3 regions of the Ancylobacter sp. genome follow, and region 3 is predicted to be linked to each of the others. Evidence: riboswitches for the same ligand, from Rfam matches in the RefSeq annotation. Region 3 holds a riboswitch; each other region holds the start of a gene.
The links. Region 3 has a riboswitch for thiamine pyrophosphate ahead of thiO (glycine oxidase ThiO). Riboswitches for the same ligand answer to the same signal wherever they lie in the genome.
Positions count from the first base shown of each region.

Region 1: linked by a shared signal. The riboswitch ahead of thiC (phosphomethylpyrimidine synthase ThiC) and the one ahead of thiO (glycine oxidase ThiO) in region 3 are both predicted to bind thiamine pyrophosphate.
Region 2: linked by a shared signal. The riboswitch ahead of ACQY76_RS13245 (ABC transporter substrate-binding protein) and the one ahead of thiO (glycine oxidase ThiO) in region 3 are both predicted to bind thiamine pyrophosphate.

Region 1 covers NZ_OZ257132.1:292,306-298,571, reverse strand. Annotated here, with positions in the region: gene oxlT (oxalate/formate MFS antiporter) at 1-953, shown strand, start outside; gene ACQY76_RS01385 (NUDIX hydrolase) at 1,059-1,502, opposite strand; gene thiC (phosphomethylpyrimidine synthase ThiC) at 1,557-3,380, opposite strand; TPP riboswitch at 3,476-3,603, opposite strand; gene ACQY76_RS01375 (lytic murein transglycosylase) at 3,727-4,962, shown strand; gene ACQY76_RS01370 (cation diffusion facilitator family transporter) at 5,135-6,022, opposite strand; gene ACQY76_RS01365 (sugar kinase) at 6,155-6,266, opposite strand, start outside.
Region 2 covers NZ_OZ257132.1:2,894,812-2,901,077, reverse strand. Annotated here, with positions in the region: gene ACQY76_RS13265 (choloylglycine hydrolase family protein) at 1-33, opposite strand, end outside; gene ACQY76_RS13260 (universal stress protein) at 229-1,074, opposite strand; gene ACQY76_RS13255 (ABC transporter permease) at 1,227-1,979, shown strand; gene ACQY76_RS13250 (winged helix-turn-helix domain-containing protein) at 1,976-3,175, shown strand; TPP riboswitch at 3,412-3,528, shown strand; gene ACQY76_RS13245 (ABC transporter substrate-binding protein) at 3,604-4,548, shown strand; gene clcA (H(+)/Cl(-) exchange transporter ClcA) at 4,664-5,965, shown strand; gene ACQY76_RS13235 (ABC transporter ATP-binding protein/permease) at 5,968-6,266, opposite strand, start outside.
Region 3 covers NZ_OZ257132.1:7,787-14,052, reverse strand. Annotated here, with positions in the region: gene ACQY76_RS00065 (MHYT domain-containing protein) at 275-2,593, shown strand; TPP riboswitch at 2,668-2,792, shown strand; gene thiO (glycine oxidase ThiO) at 2,844-3,851, shown strand; gene thiS (sulfur carrier protein ThiS) at 3,829-4,026, shown strand; gene ACQY76_RS00050 (thiazole synthase) at 4,040-4,855, shown strand; gene ACQY76_RS00045 (thiamine phosphate synthase) at 4,870-5,475, shown strand; gene ACQY76_RS00040 (YybH family protein) at 5,527-5,973, shown strand; gene ACQY76_RS00035 (SulP family inorganic anion transporter) at 6,108-6,266, opposite strand, start outside.

The DNA of each region.
Region 1 (6,266 bases), 280 kb from region 3:
TGGGCTCCATCTACGCCACCTGCATCAACAACGCCCTGAAGTGGTTCCCCGATCGCCGCGGCCTCGCCGTCGGCCTGACGGCGGGTGGCTATGGCGCCGGTTCGGCCGCCACCATCCTGCCGATCGCCGCCATGATCGAGTCGTCGGGCTTCCAGGAGACCTTCTTCTTCTTCGGCCTGCTGCAGGGCGGCCTCGCCTTCGTCGCGGCTTGGTTCCTGCGCTCGCCCAAGGTTGGCGAAGTGAAGGCTTCCAACAAGCTCAACCAGAGCCGCCGCGACTACACCCTCACCGAAGCCATGAGCACCAAGCTCTTCTGGCTGATGTTCCTGATGTTCATCTGCGTCGTCACCGGCGGCATGATGGCCGTGGCGCAGCTCGGCGTCATCGCGCAGGATCTCGGCGTGAAGGAGTTCAAGGTCGACCTGTACTTCTTCGTGATGGCCGCCCTGCCGCTCGCGCTGATGCTCGATCGCGTCATGAACGGCATCTCGCGTCCGCTGTTCGGCTGGATCTCGGATCATATCGGCCGTGAGAAGACCATGGTCATCGCCTTCACGCTCGAAGGCCTCGGCATCATCGCGCTCGGCGCCTTCGGCCACAATCCGTGGGCGTTCCTCATCCTCTCCGGCGTGGTGTTCCTCGCCTGGGGTGAAGTCTACTCGCTGTTCTCGGCTCTGGCCGGCGACGCCTTCGGCACCAAGCACATCGGCAAGATCTACGGCGTGCTCTACACCGCCAAGGGCATCGGCGCGCTGTTCGTGCCGGTCGGCAACCTGCTGATGGAAGCGACCGGCACCTGGTCGACCGTGCTCTACACGGTTGCCGCCATGGACCTGTTCGCGGCCTTCCTGGCGATCGCGGTTCTGCCGCGCACCCTCAAGGCGCATGTGGCGCGTTCCGCCGCCATGCCGCCTGCGGTGGAAAAGACCACCACCGCCTCGGCGCATGCCTGACCCCGATCGGCGGCCCCTCCGGCCGCCGGACGGAACGCACGCCATAGCGTTACCTGTACGATCTGGGGGCCCTTGCGGGCCCCCTTTTCGTTTTGGAGACGGATTTCAGCCGGCGTCGGCCGGCAGAGCCAGCGCGAGATCGGCGAGGTATTCGACCTTCAGGCTGGCGAGCGGGCCGAGCACGGCGAGCGCCGGCTGGTCGAACCAGCGTGCCTCCAGCGCGTCGTCGGCCGCCACCGCCTCGCCGGCGCGCCAGCGGCAAAGCACCGCGATCATCGCGAAATGGTGGGCGAGAGTGCCGGCATCATTGTGCTGGATGAAGTCGAGCACGGTGAGCAGGCGCGGCGTGTCGGCCGCAATGCCGGTTTCCTCGTGCAGTTCGCGCAGTGCCGCGTCGAGATGCGTCTCGCCCGGCTCCACCCGGCCGCCGGGAAACCCCCACAGGCCCTGATCCGGCGGATTGGCGCGGCGCACCAGCAGCACCTCCCCCGCGCGTTCGACGAGGGCCAGCACGGCGACGGTAGGGCGGGCAGAGGACGGCGCATTCATTCAGTCGGTGCTCCTGAAGGGGCGCGGCAGGGGTGGGCCTGCCGCGCACCGAACCTACTCCGCCGCTGTGGCGTCGCGATAGATCTGCCCGCCGCCGCTGCGGAAGCGTTCCGCCATGTCTTCCATCCCCCGCACGTTCTCGGCCTGCCGGGCGGTGTCGCGGATTTCGTGGCTGATCTTCATCGAGCAGAATTTAGGCCCGCACATCGAGCAGAAATGCGCCAGCTTGTGCGCCTCCTTCGGCATGGTCTCGTCATGGAAGGCCATGGCGGTGTCCGGGTCGAGCGCCAGGCTGAACTGGTCCTGCCAGCGGAACTCGAAGCGGGCGCGCGAGAGCGCATCGTCCCAGGCGCGCGCCAGCGGGTGGCCCTTGGCGAGATCGGCCGCGTGGGCGGCGATCTTGTAGGTGATGACGCCGGTCTTCACGTCGTCGCGGTTGGGCAGGCCGAGATGCTCCTTCGGCGTGACGTAGCAGAGCATGGCGGTGCCGAACCAGCCGATCATCGCCGCACCGATGGCGCTGGTGATGTGGTCGTAGCCGGGAGCGATGTCGGTGGTCAGTGGCCCGAGCGTATAGAACGGCGCCTCGCCGCAGGTGGCGAGCTGCTTGTCCATGTTGGCCTTGATCTTGTGCATCGGCACATGCCCGGGCCCCTCGATGATGACCTGGCAATCGTGCTTCCACGCGATCTGCGTGAGTTCTCCCAACGTCTCCAGCTCCGCGAACTGCGCCGCGTCATTGGCGTCGGCTATGGAGCCGGGGCGCAGCCCGTCGCCGAGCGAGAAGGTGACGTCATAGGCGCGCATGATCTCGCATATGTCCTCGAAGCGTTCATAGAGGAAGCTCTCGCGGTGATGGGCGAGGCACCATTTCGCCATGATGGAACCGCCGCGCGAGACGATGCCGGTCACCCGGTTGGCGGTGAGCGGCACATAGGGCAGGCGCACGCCGGCATGGATGGTGAAATAGTCGACGCCCTGCTCGGCCTGCTCGACCAGCGTGTCGCGGAACACCTCCCAGGTGAGGTCCTCGGCGATGCCGCCCACCTTCTCCAGCGCCTGGTAGATCGGCACGGTACCGATGGGCACCGGCGAATTGCGCACGATCCAGTCGCGGATGTTGTGGATGTTGCGCCCGGTGGAGAGGTCCATCACCGTGTCAGCGCCCCAGCGAATGGCCCACACCATCTTGTCAACCTCCTCGGCGACGGAGGAGGTGACGGCGGAATTGCCGATATTGGCGTTGATCTTGACGAGGAAGTTGCGCCCGATGGCCATCGGCTCCAACTCGCCATGGTTGATGTTGGCGGGGATGACCGCCCGCCCGCGCGCCACCTCGTCGCGCACGAATTCCGGCGTCACCATATCGGGGATGGCGGCGCCGAAATCCTCGCCGTCGCGGATGAGGTCGTGCATCCGCTCGCGCAGGCCATTCTCGCGCAGGGCGACATATTCCATCTCCGCCGTGACGATGCCGGCTCTCGCATAGGCCATCTGCGTCACCGCGCCGGCCTTCGCCCGCAGCGGCCGGCGGTGAACGGGGAAGGGCGCCACCAGCCTGTCGGCGGGCACATGGCCGTTGTCTTCCGGCTTCACCAGGCGGCCGGCATACTCTTCAACGTCGGCGCGCCCGCGCACCCAGGCGTCGCGCGGGCGCGCGAGGCCCGATGCGATGTCGATGGCGGCGTTCTCATCCGTATAGGGGCCGGAGGCATCATAGACCGCCAGATTGGGCTCGCCGGCCGAGGGGTGCAGCAGGATTTCGCGGAACGGCACGCGAAAGCCGCGCGCCGGGCATTCGGCATAGATGCGGCGCGAGCCGGGGATGGCGCCGGTGGCGACGCCGATGGCAGGGCTTTCGGGGTTTTTGGTCGTCATTGTGGATCTCCAGAACCAGAGGTTGGGGAGACCCGGGTATTTGACGTTGGGGAAGGATGGCGGCGCCTGTCCGGCGCGACAAGCGCGGGGTGGCGACGCCATTCGGTTCCGATCCCTTCGCCGGCATGACCCGGATCAGGTTCGAAGGGTCATCGCGTTGCCTTGCCTTTCGGCGTGGCCGGCGCTCTCTCAGCCCCCTAGCGGGGCTCCCCTTGGAACGTGTTGATCTTTGACGAAAGTCGGTGCCGGGTCAAATCCGGTGCGATCCGTCACCCTGCCGCCGCCGTATTTCCTGTAGATTGCTGAGCCACGCGCTAGATTGCAGAACGAGACACCGGAGAGTGCCATGCCCAGCTTGACCACATCGCTTGGCAGGATTGCCATACTGGCGGCGCTTGCCGCGCCCTTCGCCTTTGCCACCGGCGCCATGGCGCAGCAGAACTGTGGCACCTCGGGAGCCGGCTTCGATGCGTGGCTGGCCGGCTTCAAGCAGCAGGCGGTGGCGCAGGGCGTCTCGCCGCGCACGGTGGCGGCGGCGCTCAACGGCGTGACCTACGCCCCCGACATCGTCGGCACCGATCGCGGGCAGAAGGTGTTCGGGCAGAGCTTCTTCCAGTTCTCCGACCGCATGGTCGCCAATTACCGCATCCAGCAGGGGCGGCAGAAGATCCAGGGCAATCCCGATCTGTTCAGCCGGATCGAGCAGCGCTTCGGCGTGCCGGGCGCGGTGCTGGTCGCCTTCTGGGGGCTCGAGACCGATTTCGGCGCCTTCATGGGCGACAAGCAGACGATCCGCTCGGTGGCCTCGCTGGCGTGGGATTGCCGGCGCTCGGACATGTTCCGCACCCAGTTGATGGCGGCGCTGAAGATCATCGACCGCGGCGACCTGACCACGCAGACCATGCGCGGGCCTTGGGCCGGCGAGCTCGGCCAGTTCCAGTTCCTGCCCGACCATTATCTCAATTACGGCGTCGACTTCGACGGCGACGGCCGGGTCGACCTGATCCGCTCCGCCCCCGACGCGCTGGCCTCGGCGGCGAACTACATCCAGGCCCTGGGCTGGAAGGCCGGACAGCCCTGGCTGGAGGAGGTGCGGGTGCCGGCAAACCTGCCCTGGGACCAGGCGGATCTCTCGATCAAGATCCCCCGGTCGCAATGGGCGCGCATGGGCGTGGTGCGGGCCGGCGGCGGGCAGCTTCCCGCCGACCAACTGCCGGCCTCGCTGCTGCTGCCCATGGGGCGCTTCGGGCCGGCCTTCCTCGTCTATCCCAATTTCGACGTGTTCACCGAGTGGAACAACTCGCTCACCTACGCCACCTCCGCCGCCTATCTCGCCTCGCGTGTTGCCGGGGCGGGGCCGTTCAATCGCGGGCAGGGCGACAAGATCCCGGTGCTCTCCATGGCGCAGGCGAAGGATCTGCAGACGCTGCTGAATGCGCGCGGGCATCATGTCGGGCGCGTCGACGGCATTATCGGCGCGGCGACGCGGCAGGCGATCAAGGTGGAGCAGATGCGGCTCGGCATGCCGGCCGATTCCTACCCGACGCCGGAACTGGTGGCGGCGCTGCGCGCGGGCAAGTGATTCTTTTTCCGGCAGATCGACGTCACGGCCGGGCTTGACCCGGTCCTCCACGCCATTCTTCCTCGCGCCGAAAACCTCGTTCCTCGGGTCAAACCCCGGGGATGACGGCGACTGGGCGGGATAACGGCGCGGGGGGTAGCGTTCGCCGGCAGGGCAGACCAACCGTCAGCCTCTACAGCACAGGCACGCCCTGCTGCTTGGCCTTCACTTCCGGCTCGACATGGATGTTGACGAGGATGTCGGCGACCTCGGCCTCCAGCGCGTCTTCGATGCGGTCGCAGATGGCATGGGCCTGGCTCACCGGCATGTCGCCGGGGACGACGAGGTGGAAGTCGACGAAGATCATGCGGCCGGCCTGCCGGGTCCGCAGGTCGTGCGCCTCGATCGCGCCGGTCGCCTCGGCGGCGATGCGCTTGCGGATGCGCTCCAGCGTGTCGGCCGGCACGGCCTGGTCCATCAGCCCGCCAACGCTCTCCTTCAGCACCGACCAGCCGGACCACAGGATGTTGAGGGCGACCAGCCCGGCGAGGACGAGGTCAAGCTTATCCCAGCCCGAGAGCGCGGCCAGCACGACGCCCAGCAGCACGCCCGCCGAGGAGATGACATCGGTCAGCAGATGGCGGCCATCGGCGGCCAGCGCCGGCGAGCGGGAGCGGCGGCCCTCGCGGATCAGCACCGCGCACCACACGCCGTTGATCACGGTGGCGAGGGCGTTGATGGCGAGGCCCTTGGGCGACGCATCGAAGGCATGCGGCGAAAGCCAGCCCAGATAAACCTCGCGGAAGATGGTGATGGCCGCGACGACGATGAGCACGCCGACGATGACGGCGGAGAAATACTCCGCCTTTGCATAGCCATAGGGGTGCGCCGCATCGGCCGGCTTGGCGCTGACGCGCAATGCGAGCACCGCCGTGATGGCGGTGGCGACATTGACGATGCTTTCCAGCGCGTCGGAATACAGCGCCACGCTGCCGGTGAGCAGATAAGCGAGATATTTCAGCCCCAGCACAACAAGGCTGATGCCGACATTGATCAATGCGATTCGCGAGGAGTGAGCCATCGGCGCCGTATCCGTTTCGGCGCCGCGCGCCCGATGCCGCAGCGATTAGTCGCTCACTTCAGAAAAAGCAAGCATGCGCAATGACTTGCAAGTCATTCGCAGAAGCGTTCGCACCTGCGCTTGACGTGTGGATCAGGCATTGGCGTGGCGCGGCAGGATCGCCCCGCGATGCCGGATGACGCGGCCGGCGAGATGGTGGCCGGCCTCGGCGGCGGCGGCGGGCGCCTCGCCGGCCAGTCGCGCG
Region 2 (6,266 bases), 1.9 Mb from region 3:
CAGGGCCAGCGCGGTGGCGAGGAGCCTTTTCATCGTCTTTCCTTTGATGTCACTGCCGCAGACAGAGGTGGATAGGTAGAGCCAGACGACCGAACTGTCGCTTCACATCTTGAGATCACCTGTCGCTTCGTGGCGCGTGCCGCCGCCGGCAATCGAGCGAAACAGGCCCGGAAACGCAAAAGCCCGGCGCGGGCGCCGGGCTTGCAGCCGTTCACCGTGTCGGCGCGCTCAATGGGCGAGGAACAGCGGCACCGTCATGCGCTCCAGCATGTCGCGGGTGACGCCGCCCATCACGAATTCGCGTAGCCGCGAATGGCCGTAGCCGCCCATCACCACGATATCGATGTCGCGCTCCGCCACTTCCCGCAGCAGCACATCGGCGATGCCCTCGCCGCTGGCCGGCACCAGCTTGCGCAGTTCCACTGATTTGTCGTGCCGCGCCAGATGCCGGGCAAGGTCGGCGCCGGGCAGGTCCACGCTCTTTTTCCGCAGCGATTTGGGGGTCTCGACCACCACGGCCTCGACGAGATGGGCGTGGCCGAGCAGCGCCCGCGCCTCCGCCACCGCGCGCGCCGAGGGCCGCCCGCCGTCCCAGGCGACCATGATGCGCTTGGCGGAAAATGGTTTCTGCTGCGCGCGCGGCACCACCAGCACCGGCCGGCCGGAATCGAACAGAACGGCCTCGGTGATGACCTCCTCGGCGCCCATCCGGTCCGGGTCGGCCTGGTTGACGATGGTGAGGTCGTAAAGGCGGGCCATCACGCCGATCTGCTCGGCGGCGCCGCCGGGGGTGCCGTCGATCAGCCGGACCTCGCCCGACAGGCCGAGCGAGCGCGCCGCCTCGCCGAAGCGCTCGACCGAGGTCTTGGCCTGGCGCTGGCTCTCTTCGCGCTGCGACTCGATGAAATCGGTGGAGAATGCTTCCGTATAGACCGGCGGCACGTCGATCTCGTAGCTGACGGCGATGCCGGTCAGGTGCGCGCCGAGCGCGGCGGCGGCGGAAACCGCGTAATCCACGGCGACGTCTTCGCCGTCTGTTCCCACGCGAAGGCTGACGAGAATGTCCTTGATCATCTGGGTTCCTCCCCTGTTTCCGCTCGAAACTTTTTTCGACGCCATGAAGGGGCACGGCGTTGATGGTCGTCAAGCCTCTCCAGGCCGGCACAAGCGTCGCGCATTTGCCGGCTGGCGGCTATAAGTGCTGCAACGCATGCAGGATTCTCCCCATGGCCGCCACCGGGCGCGCGCTTGCCGTCACTCTCGTTCTGCTGGGGCTGTGGGAAGGCGCGGTGCGCCTGCTCGCGGTGCCCGCCTACATCTTGCCCGGCCCGCTGCGCATCGGCATGACGGCGTGGAACAATGCCGGCGTGCTGGCCCACAATGCCAGCATCACGCTGGGGGAGATGCTGCTCGGGCTGCTGTGCGGCTCGTTGCTGGGCATCGCCTGCGCGCTGGCCATGGCCGCCTCGCCGCTGGCGCGCCGCGCCATGCGCCCGGTGCTGCTGGTGGCGCAGGCGCTGCCGGTGTTTGCCATCGCGCCGCTGCTGGTCATCTGGTTCGGCTTCGGCCTCGCCTCGAAGATCGTGATGGCGAGCCTCATCATCTTCTTCCCCGTCGCCTCGGCCTTTCATGACGGGCTGGCGCGCACCGAGCAGGGCCTCGTCGACCTCGCGCGGCTCGGCGGGGCCGGTACGCTGAAGACGCTGCGCTTCATCCGCATTCCCGCCGCGCTGCCGTCGCTCGCCTCCGGCCTCAAGGTCGCCACCGCCGTCGCGCCCATCGGCGCGGTGGTGGGCGAATGGGTCGGCGCCTCGGCCGGGCTCGGCTACCTCATGATCTATTCCAACGCCCGCATGCAGACCGACATGGTGTTCGCCGCGCTCGCCGTGTTGCTCGCCATGGCGCTGATCCTGTTCACCCTGGTCGATCGCGGGCTGACGCGCCTGGTGCCCTGGGCGCCGGAGACCGCGCCGTCATGACCCTCAACCTCTCGAACGCCGACGCCCGGCGGGTCTTCCTGGCGAAGCAGGGCCTCAGCCGGCCGCGCGGCGCGCTCAGCAAGGCGGGGCTGCTGGAACTCATCGAGACGATCGGCTTCGTTCAGGTCGACAGCATTTCCACCGTCGAGCGGGCGCACCACCACATCCTGTTCGCCCGCAACCCGACCTACAAGCGCGCGCACCTCACCGCGCTGCTGGAGAAGGACGGCGCGCTGTTCGAGCACTGGACGCACGACGCCGCCATCATCCCCACCGCCTTCTATCCCTATTGGAAGCATCGCTTCGCGCGGGCCACGCAGACGCTAGCCGATCGCTGGCGCAGCTGGCACGAGAACGGCTTCGAGACCTATGTCGACCACGTGCTGGAGCGGGTGCGCACCGAAGGCCGGCTGATGGCCCGCGACTTCGAGCAGGACCCGGTCGCCGGCAAGCGCCCGCCCGGCGGCTGGTGGAACTGGCACCCGGAAAAGACCGCTCTGGAATATCACTGGCGCACCGGCGCACTCGCCATTGCCGGGCGCGAAGGCTTCCAGAAGGTCTACGACCTCACCGCGCGCGTGATCCCCGCCCGCCATCTCGACGCCGAGGTGAGTGCGGAAGCCTTCGTCGACTGGGCCTGCACCTCGGCGCTGGAGCGGCTCGGCTTCGCCACGTCCGGCGAGATCGCCGCGTTCTGGGACCTCGTCTCGCCGGAGGAGGCCAAGGCGTGGGTCGCCGCGCAGGGCGACCGGCTGGAGCCCGTGCTGGTCGAGGGCGTCGAGGGCAAGCCCCGCGCCTCGCACGCCTTTGCCGGCAGCGCGGCGATTTTCGATTCGCTGCCGCCCCCGCCCGCCCGGCTGCGGGTGCTGAGCCCGTTCGACCCGCTGCTGCGCGACCGGGCCCGGGCGGAGCGGCTGTTCGGCTTCAGCTACCGCATCGAGGTGTTCGTGCCGGCGGAAAAGCGCGTCTATGGCTATTACGTCTTCCCGCTGCTGGAGGGCGACCGCATGGTCGGGCGCATCGACATGAAGGCGGACCGCAAGGCCGGCACGCTCGACGTGCGCCGCCTCTGGCTGGAGCCGGGGGTGCGCGCCTCGCAGGGCCGGCTCGACGCGCTGGACGCCGAACTCGCCCGCCTCGGCCGCTTCGCCGGGGTCGAGCGCACGGTGTATCTCGACGGCTGGCGGGGAGAGTAAGGCGCGGCGCCTCCCGGTTCCATGCGCCTCCCGGTTCCATGCGCCGTCATCCCGGACGACGCACCGCGTCGATCCGGGATCGCTGGACGCGCAGCATGGGCGCGCGGTCCCGGCTCTCCGCTTCGCTGCGGCCGGGATGACAACACGTTCTCTTCCGACCGATCCGGGATAGCTGGGCTATTAGAATCTCCCGGGCGCCACCCCATTTGCCCCTCCTTGCCGGCTCTGCTAGCCTCCGCCTGTCCGAGGGGTGTCCCGCCGGCCGCAAGGCTGAAGGGGCTGAGATGGCAGCCGCCAGACCCTTTGAACCTGATCCGGGTCATGCCGGCGAAGGGACGGAGCGACGGCGGGGCCTCACGCGGCGCGTGACTCCCGCGCCGGATTTCCCCCGAAAGCTCGCGCCGGGTCTCCAACTCTGGAGGAGATCCATGCTTAAGACCATCGCCGCCGCAGGCATCGCCTGCGCCCTCGCCTTCTCGGCCGCGCCCGCAAGCGCCGCCGACAAGCTCACCGTCCTGCTTGACTGGTATGTGAACCCCGACCATGCGCCGCTGATCCTGGCGCAGGAGAAGGGCTTCTTCAAAGCGCACGACCTCGACGTCGAGCTCGTCGCCCCGGCCGACCCGTCCGCGCCGCCGCGCCTTGTCGCCGCCGGGCAGGCCGAGATCGCGGTCAGCTACCAGCCCAGCCTCTATCTCTCGGTGAAGGAGGGCCTGCCGCTGGTGCGCTTCGGCACGCTGATCTCCACCCCGCTCACCGCGCTGGTGACGCTGAAGGACGGGCCCATCACCTCCATCGCCGACCTCAAGGGCAAGACGGTAGGCTACTCCGTCGCCGGGCTGGAGGATGCGCTGCTCGGCACCATGCTGGCGAGCGCCGGGCTGAAGCCCTCGGACGTGACGATGATCAACGTCAATTTCGCCCTCTCCCCCGCCCTTGTCGCCGGCAAGGTCGATGCGGTCATCGGCGCCTATCGCAATTTCGAGCTCACCCAGATCCGGCTGGAGGGCAAGGAAGGCCGCGCCTTCTTCCCCGAGGAGCACGGCGTGCCGGTGTTCGACGAGCTGATCTATGTCACCCACAAGGACAAGATCGGCGATCCCCGGCTGAAGCGCTTCCTCGCGGCGGTGGAGGACGCCACCATCTACATCCTCAACCATCCCGACGAGGCGTGGGGCCTGTTCGTCAAGGCCAACCCCAAGCTCGACGACGAGCTGAACCGTACCGCCTGGACCGACACGCTGCGCCGCTTCGCCCACGCGCCGGCGGCGCTGGACGCAGGCCGCTACGCCCGCTTCGGCGAGTTCATGAAAAGCCACGGCCTGATCGACACGGTCGAGCCGGTGTCGGTCTACGCGCCGACGCTGCCATAGGCGCCGCCGGACCTCATTGCCGGGCGGCGCCCGCGTGCACGGCGCCGCCCGGTCTTCCGATCCCCGCCCAGCGATGCTAACCGATGCGGGGCAGCTGGGACGCAGAGGGGCAGGCATGAGCAATGTGCCGTATCACGCGGTGGCGATTCTGGTGGGGGCCGTTGTCGGCCTGCTCGGCTCGGCCTTCCATGTCGGCGTCGAGAAGCTCACCGCCGCCTGGCCGGCCTATCTCGACACCGGCCTCGGGCTCGACGGCTTTCCCCTCTATGCCGCCGCCGCGCTGGTCGCCGCCGCGATGACGCTCGTCTCGCTCTGGCTGGTGCGCCGCTTCGCTCCCGAGGCGAGCGGTTCCGGCGTGCCGGAAATCGAAGGCGCGATGGAAGGGCTGCGCGAGGTGCGCTGGCATCGCGTGCTGCCGGTGAAGTTCGTCGCCGGCCTGCTCTCGCTGTCCTCCGGCATGGTGCTAGGGCGCGAGGGACCGACCATCCATATCGGCGCCTCGGTCGCCAAGGCAGCGTCCGACCTGATGAAATGGTCGGGCGAGGACATGCGCGGCCTGCTCGCCGCCGGCGGCGCGGCCGGCCTTGCCGCCGCCTTCAACGCACCGCTCGCCGCCGTGCTGTTCGTCATCGAGGAAACGCGGCGGCAGTTCCCCTATTCCTCGCGCACCTATATCGCCGTGGTGCTGGCCTCCATCGCCAGCGCCATCGTCACCGAATATCTCACCGGCGCCCGGCCCTACATGCTGCTGGAGGCCGCCACCATTCCCTATGGCTGGCTGCCGGCCTTCGTGGTGCTCGGCGGCATTCTCGGCGTGGCGGGTTTCGTCTTCAACCGCACGCTGGTCTGGTCGCTGGACCATGTGCGGCGGCTGGGCATGCGCACCTCGTTCTACATCTTCCCGACCTTTGTCGGCCTGACGGTGGGCGTCTTGATGTTCGTGCGGCCGGAGGCGACGCAGGGCGGCGAATTGCTGGCGGTGCAGCTCACCCGCGAGAACCTGCCGCTGGCCATGCTGGTCTTCGTGGTGCTGCTGCGCTTCGTCATGACCATGGCGAGCTATTCCACCGGCGTCGCCGGCGGCATCTTCGCGCCTATCCTGGCGCTCGCGACCACCATCGGGCTTTGCTACGGCACCACGCTCGACCTGTTCTTCACCCTGCCGGACCAGGCGCACACCACCTTCGCCATCGCCGCCATGGGCGGGCTGTTCGCCGCCACCATCGGCGCGCCGCTGGTCGGCATGGTGCTGGTGCTGGAGCTGACCAGCGCCTATGCGGTGCTGGTGCCTGTCATGATCTGCGCCATCTTCGCGCACATGGTGTTCCTGGCGCTGGGCGGGCGGCCGATCTACGAGATCCTGCTGGAGCGCACACTGGCCATCGAGGCGGAGGCCCGCGCCGCCGCCTCGCGCTAGGTTCAATCGGCGGAGGCCGTCGCAAGGTCCACCAGCCGCGCCGGGCCGTTGCCCTCGCGGCTCAGCACCATTTGCCGCTCGTGCTGCTCGATCAGGGTGGAGCGGTGGCCGATGGAGAGCAGGGCGGTCTGCGGCAGCCTTTCGCGCAGCAGCCGGTAGAGCGCCGCCTCGCTGGCCTCGTCGAGCGCCGAGGTGGCCTCGTCCAGCATGAGCACGTCCGGCTTCACCAGCAGCGCACGCGCCACGGCAAGGCGCTGCTGCTCTCCACCCGACAACACCGAGGCCCAGGGTGCGCTCTCGT
Region 3 (6,266 bases):
TCACAGAAATTAGCGCTGGGACATGCCCATCGGACGTGGAACCGATTGGGGCGTCGCGGTGTTCCCTTGCTACAATCTCAAGGAGGTATTCATGTTGAAGGGTGGCGCTCTCTGGATGCTCGGTATTCCGCTGCCGATTATTCTTATTCTGTGGTTCCTGGGCTATCTCTGATAGCTGCGGTTTCCCGGCCGCGGCACTTTGCGGAGACCTGACGCGAAGGCTACGCTGTCGGCAACCGCGCGGCGCGCGGAAGGCAAATAATGTCCAGCGACCATGAACCTCGTCGTTAGCCACGATTTCGCGCTGGTGGCGCTGTCCATCCTGATCGCGGTGGCGGCGTCCTATACCGCTCTCGATCTGGCAGGCCGGATTGCAGGCGCGCGCGGAAGTGCGCGCCTCGCCTGGTTGGGATCGGCGGCGGTGGTGCTCGGCGGGGGCATATGGGCCATGCATTTCATCGCCATGTTGGCGTTGAATCTTGGCGTGGAAGTGTCTTACGGGCTCGGCCTGACGCTGCTGTCCCTTCTGCTGGCGGTCGCCGCCACCGGTGTCGCGCTGTGGGCGGCCGGCCGCGCTGCGGTGGGGCTGGACGGAATCCTTCTCTCGGGCATCTTCATGGGGCTCGGCGTTGTCGGAATGCACTACACCGGCATGGCGGCCATGCAGATGCCCGGAAGGATGTCGCATGACATGATCTATGTCGGCGCCGCCATCGTGCTGGCCGTCGCCGCATCAACGATTGCCTTGTGGCTGGCCTTCCGCCGCCACAACGTGCCCCAGCGCCTCATCGCCGCGCTGGCGCTCGGCTTCGGCATCGCCGCCATGCACTATGTGGCGATGATGGGCGTGACCTTCGCCGGCCATAGCGACGCCCGCGACACGGCCCTGGCTGCTTCTGCCGGCGGCATCGGCAATGGCGCGCTGGTGGCGGTGGTGACGGCGGCGACCTTCGCCATATTCGTCGCGATGCTTCTGGCCGCCGCCTATGACAGGCGCTTCGCCGTGCTCTCCGAACGCGAGGCGGGCCTTTGGCGCGAGAGCGAGGAGCGTTACCGCAACCTCTACCGCCGCACGCCGCTGCCGCTGCATTCTCTTGGCCCTGATGGCCATATTGCGCAGGTGAGCGACCGTTGGCTGAGCCTGCTCGGCTATGAGCGCGACGAAGTCGTCGGGCGTCCTCTGACGGATTTCATGACCGCGGATTCGGCACGCCGTCGCCGCGAAGAACACTGGCCGCGCCTGCTCGAAACCGGCGAACTGCGCGAGGCCGAGTATACGCTGCTGGCCAAGGACGGGCATGTGCTCGACTGCATCCTCTCCGCCATCGCCGAGAAGGACGCCGCCGGTAACCTCACCATGACGCTGTGCGGTCTGGTCGACGTCACGGAACGCCGCGCGACCGAAGAGGCGCTGCGGCAGGCGCAGAAGCTGGAAGCGGTGGGCCAGCTCACCGGTGGCATCGCGCATGACTTCAACAATCTTCTCGCCGTGGTCCTCGGCAATCTGGAACTCGCCGCCAAGCGGGCGCCGGACGATCCTCGGCTGCGTCTGTTGCTCGGAAATGCTCAGCAGGCCGCGCAGCGCGGCGCGGCGTTGACCCAGCGCATGCTGGCCTTCGCCCGCCGGCAGGACCTCAAGCCCGCCCCGGTAGACATACCCGAGCTTGTGCTGGGCATGGCCGACATGATGCGCCGCTCGATTGGCCCGAGCGTGCGCATAGAAACGCGCTTCCCGCTCGGCCTTCCCTGCGCGCGAGTGGACGCCAACCAGCTCGAACTGGCCCTGCTCAACCTCGCCGTCAACGCGCGCGACGCGATGCCGGATGGCGGCGTCATCACCGTTGCCGCCCGCGAGGAAATCGTCGCCCCGCCGGATGCGGACGGGGTCGGGGAGCCGGGTCGGCTCAAGCCGGGTCACTATTTCTGCCTGTCGATCAGCGACAGCGGCAGCGGCATGGATGCGGAGACGCTTGCCCGCGCGACGGAACCCTTCTTCACCACCAAGGGGGTGGGCAAGGGCACCGGACTTGGCCTCGCCATGGTGCACGGGCTGGCGGCGCAATCGGGCGGCAAGCTGGGGCTGGAGAGCAAGGCCGGCAAGGGCACGATCGCCACGATCTACCTCCCTGTTGCCGAAGGGGCCCGCAGCGCGGCGGCACCCGAAGCCGCGGTCGAGGAGGATGGCGTGCCCGTCGGGGACGCCGGGGCGCAGCGTGTGCTTGTTGTCGACGATGATCCGCTGGTGCTGTCGGCCACCGGCGCGATGCTGGAGGATCTCGGCTGCGTGGTGACGGAGGCTTCGTCCGCCCGGGAGGCACTGGGCCTGCTGGAAGGCGGCGCTACCTTCGACGTCGTGCTGACCGATCAGGCCATGCCAGGCATGACCGGCGTGCAGATGGCGGCGGTGATCGACGAGCGCTGGCCAGGCCTGCCGCTCATCCTCGGCACCGGCTATGCCGAGTTGCCGGCCGACGCCAAGGCGGGCATGCCGCGCCTCGGCAAGCCCTTCAGCCGGGAAATGCTGCGGCGCGCGATTGCTGCCGCCACCCGCAAGGTGCCCGACAATGTGGTGCCGATGCCCCGTCGCGGCTAAAGCGCCGACCCGCTGGCGGGCCGACCGGAATATTGTGGACCGCCGGTGACATTCGCCGGCTGAATGACTATATCCAAAGCGTCCGGGGGAGCCTCGTCAGGAGGCTGAGAGGCTATCGGCGCGCAGAGTGTGCGCGGCATGGCGACCCTTCGAACCTGATCCAGTTGAAACTGGCGGAGGGAGGGAGTGCATGTTTCCCCTGCAACGTGAATCGGCCGACCCAGCGCCCGCCCGTCCGGCGGCGAATGCCATGCGTGTGAAAATAGTCGGCGCCGGCGTCGCGGGTCTCACCTGTGCCCACGCTTTCGCCCGGCGCGGCGCCAAGGTGACCATCGTCGAGCGGAAGGCAGGGTCCGGGCAGGGATGCTCCTGGTATGCTGGCGGCATGCTGGCGCCGTGGTGCGAGCGGGAGAGTGCCGAGCCGATCATCGTCGATCTGGGTCTTGAATCGCTGCAATACTGGCGCGAGGCGGTGCCCGACGTGCCTGCCGAGGGCAGCTTGGTGCTGGCGCCGCCGCGCGATCTGCCGGATCTGCGCCGCTTCGCCCGGCGGACCTCGAACTTCGAATGGATCGATGGTGCCGGCATCGCTGCCCTAGAACCCGATCTCGACGGACGCTTCGACCAGGGGCTGTTCTTCCCGACGGAAGCGCATCTTGAGCCGCGCAAGGCTCTGGCGGCGCTGACCCGTCGGCTGGTTGACGACCACGGCGTGACCCTCCGCTACGAGTCGGAAGGGTTGGAGGACGCCGATGCCGCCCCCGCCGACCTTGTGGTCGACTGCCGCGGACTGGCCGCACGCGACACCCTCGCTGATCTGCGGGGGGTGAAGGGCGAGATGCTGGTGCTCTATTCCACCGAGATCAGCCTCAAGCGCCCGGTGCGCCTGCTGCACCCGCGCATTCCGGTCTATATCGTCCCGCGCGGCGACGGGCATTTCATGATCGGCGCCACATCGATCGAGAATGACGAGCGCGGCCGCGTCACCGGGCGTTCGATGCTGGAACTGCTTGGCGCCGCCTATGCGCTGCACCCGGCTTTCGGCGAGGCGGAGATCGTCGAGATCGGGGCGGATGTGCGCCCGGCCTTTCCCGATAATTTGCCGCGCCTGCGCAGGCGCGGCAACACACTCTATGTCAACGGTCTGTACCGGCACGGATTCCTGGCGGCGCCCGCGCTGGCGCGCCGCGCGGCGGAGGTCGCGTTCGACGGGGCCCATTTCCCGGAGGTGATGGATGAAGATCATCGTGAATGGTGAGCCGGCCGATACGCGGGCCGGCACGCTGGCCGGCCTTCTGGCCGAGCTTGAACTGACCGACGCCATCGTCGCGACGGCGGTGAATGGCGACATGGTGCGCGCCGCACGGCGCGAGGCGACCCCCATCGCCGATGGCGACCGGGTGGAAATTCTTGCCCCCATGCAGGGGGGATGACGGAGAGGCTGTCATGGATGCGATGACCGACAAGACGGCAAAGCTGGCGGATCCGGTGACGTTCTACGGCACTGATGTGACCTCGCGCCTGCTGCTGGGCACGGCGCAATACCCTTCGCCGGCGATCCTTGCGGAAGCGATCCGCGCCTCGGGCACGGAGATCGTCACCGTCTCGCTGCGGCGTGAATCAGGCGTGGCGAAATCGGGCCAGAGTTTCTGGCAGCTGATCCGCGACCTCGGCGTGAAGGTGCTGCCCAATACTGCCGGCTGCAAGACGGTGAAGGAAGCCGTCACCACCGCCGAAATGGCGCGCGAGCTGTTCGGCACGCCCTGGGTGAAGCTGGAGGTGATTGGCGAGGACGACACGCTGCAGCCCGACGTGTTCGGGCTGGTGGAGGCGGCGCGCCTTCTCACCCGCGACGGCTTCCAGGTGTTTCCCTATACCACCGAGGACCTCGTGGTGGCTGAGAAGCTGATTTCCGCCGGCTGCGAGGTGCTGATGCCGTGGGGCGCGCCGATCGGCTCCGGCCGCGGCCTGAACAACCCCTATGGCCTGCGCTCCATGCGCGCCCATTTCCCCGGCGTGCCGCTTGTGGTGGATGCCGGCGTCGGCCTGCCCTCGCATGCGGCGGCGGCGATGGAGATGGGTTATGACGCCGTGCTGCTGAACACCGCCGTCGCCAAGGCCGGCGATCCCGTCCGCATGGCCCGTGCCTTCGCCGCCGCCATCGCCGCCGGGCGCGAGGCGGTGATCGCCGATCCCATGGAGGTGCGCGACATGGCGGCGCCTTCGACGCCCGTCATGGGCCGAGCCTTTCTGGGCTCCTGATCAGTGAGTGAGTCATGAAGCTCGATCCGTTCTACCTCATCGTCGACCGCGCCTCCTGGCTGCCGCGCCTGCTTCCGCAGGGCGTGAAGCTGGTGCAACTGCGCGCCAAGGAACTGGAAGAGGACGAATTGCGGCGCGAGATCGTCACCGCCCGCGAGGTCTGCGCGCGCTTCGGCGCGCAGCTCATCGTCAATGACTATTGGAAGCTCGCCATCGAGCTCGGCTGCGACTTCGTCCATCTCGGGCAAGAGGATCTCGCCGAAGCCGACGTTCCCGCCATGCGGCGCGCCGGGCTGAAGCTTGGCATTAGCACCCATGACGAGGCCGAGCTGGAAGCCGCGCTGCTGGCGCGGCCGGACTATATCGCGCTCGGGCCCGTCTATCCTACCATCCTGAAGAAGATGCGGTGGGCGCCGCAGGGACTGGACCGCGTGACCCAGTGGAAGACGCGCATCGGCGACCTGCCGCTGGTCGCCATTGGCGGCCTCTCCCTGGCGCGCGCGCCGGGAGTGCGCCAGGCCGGTGCCGACAGCCTCGCTGTGGTCACCGATGTACTGCTGAACGACAACCCCGAGGCCCGCGCCCGCGAATGGGTGCTGGAGACGCGCGAAATGGCGTGATGCGCTCTTGTGCGGCGGGATATACTGTCCCGGCTGCAACTGGGGCCGCCCATGGGACGTTTCGCGGGACTGATGCTCGCCTCGGTGGCGGCCTTGTCCTTGGCGGTGCCGGCGGTGTCCGGGAACAGCGCGGAGGACGACATCCGGTCGCGGCTCGCCGCCTGGACCCATGCGTTCAACAGCGGCGACGTAGCTTCCGCCTGCGACCTGTTTTCCCGCACGCTCGTCTCGGACTATCGCGGGCAGGGGGAGGCGGACTACGCCACCCGCTGCGCGTTAATCGAGAAGGCGCTCAGCGACAGCGCGCGCCGCTTCCACTACGCCGCCGACATCAAGGAAGTGATCGTGGAGGGCGACCTCGCCGTCGTTCGCCTCACCTGGACGCTGACCATCTCGCCGGGCGACGTGAAGAGTGTCGAGCCGGGAATGGATGTCTTCCGTAAGGAGGGCGACGGCAAGTGGCGGATCGTCCGCTACATGGCCTATGAGGAGGACTGAGCCGCGCGGCGCCGGCGCAGGAGCGCCAGGACTTTTATCTTTTCCGGCGGGGCGCGCATTATTCGCTCCCGTCCGACGCCTAACGAAGCGGACGACCCCCGGCCCGTGGGAATTCCTGCCCGCACCGCGCTCCCTCAGTGCCGGGCTGGCGCGGCGGCTGTCGCCTTGTCGTGGGTGGCGAAGCGGTCGACCATGGTCGCGCTCGCCTCGTTGAGGCCGAGCACCTCGACCGAGGCGCCGGCCTTGCGGAACTTCATCACCGCCTTGTCCAGTGCGCCGACCGCTGTGATGTC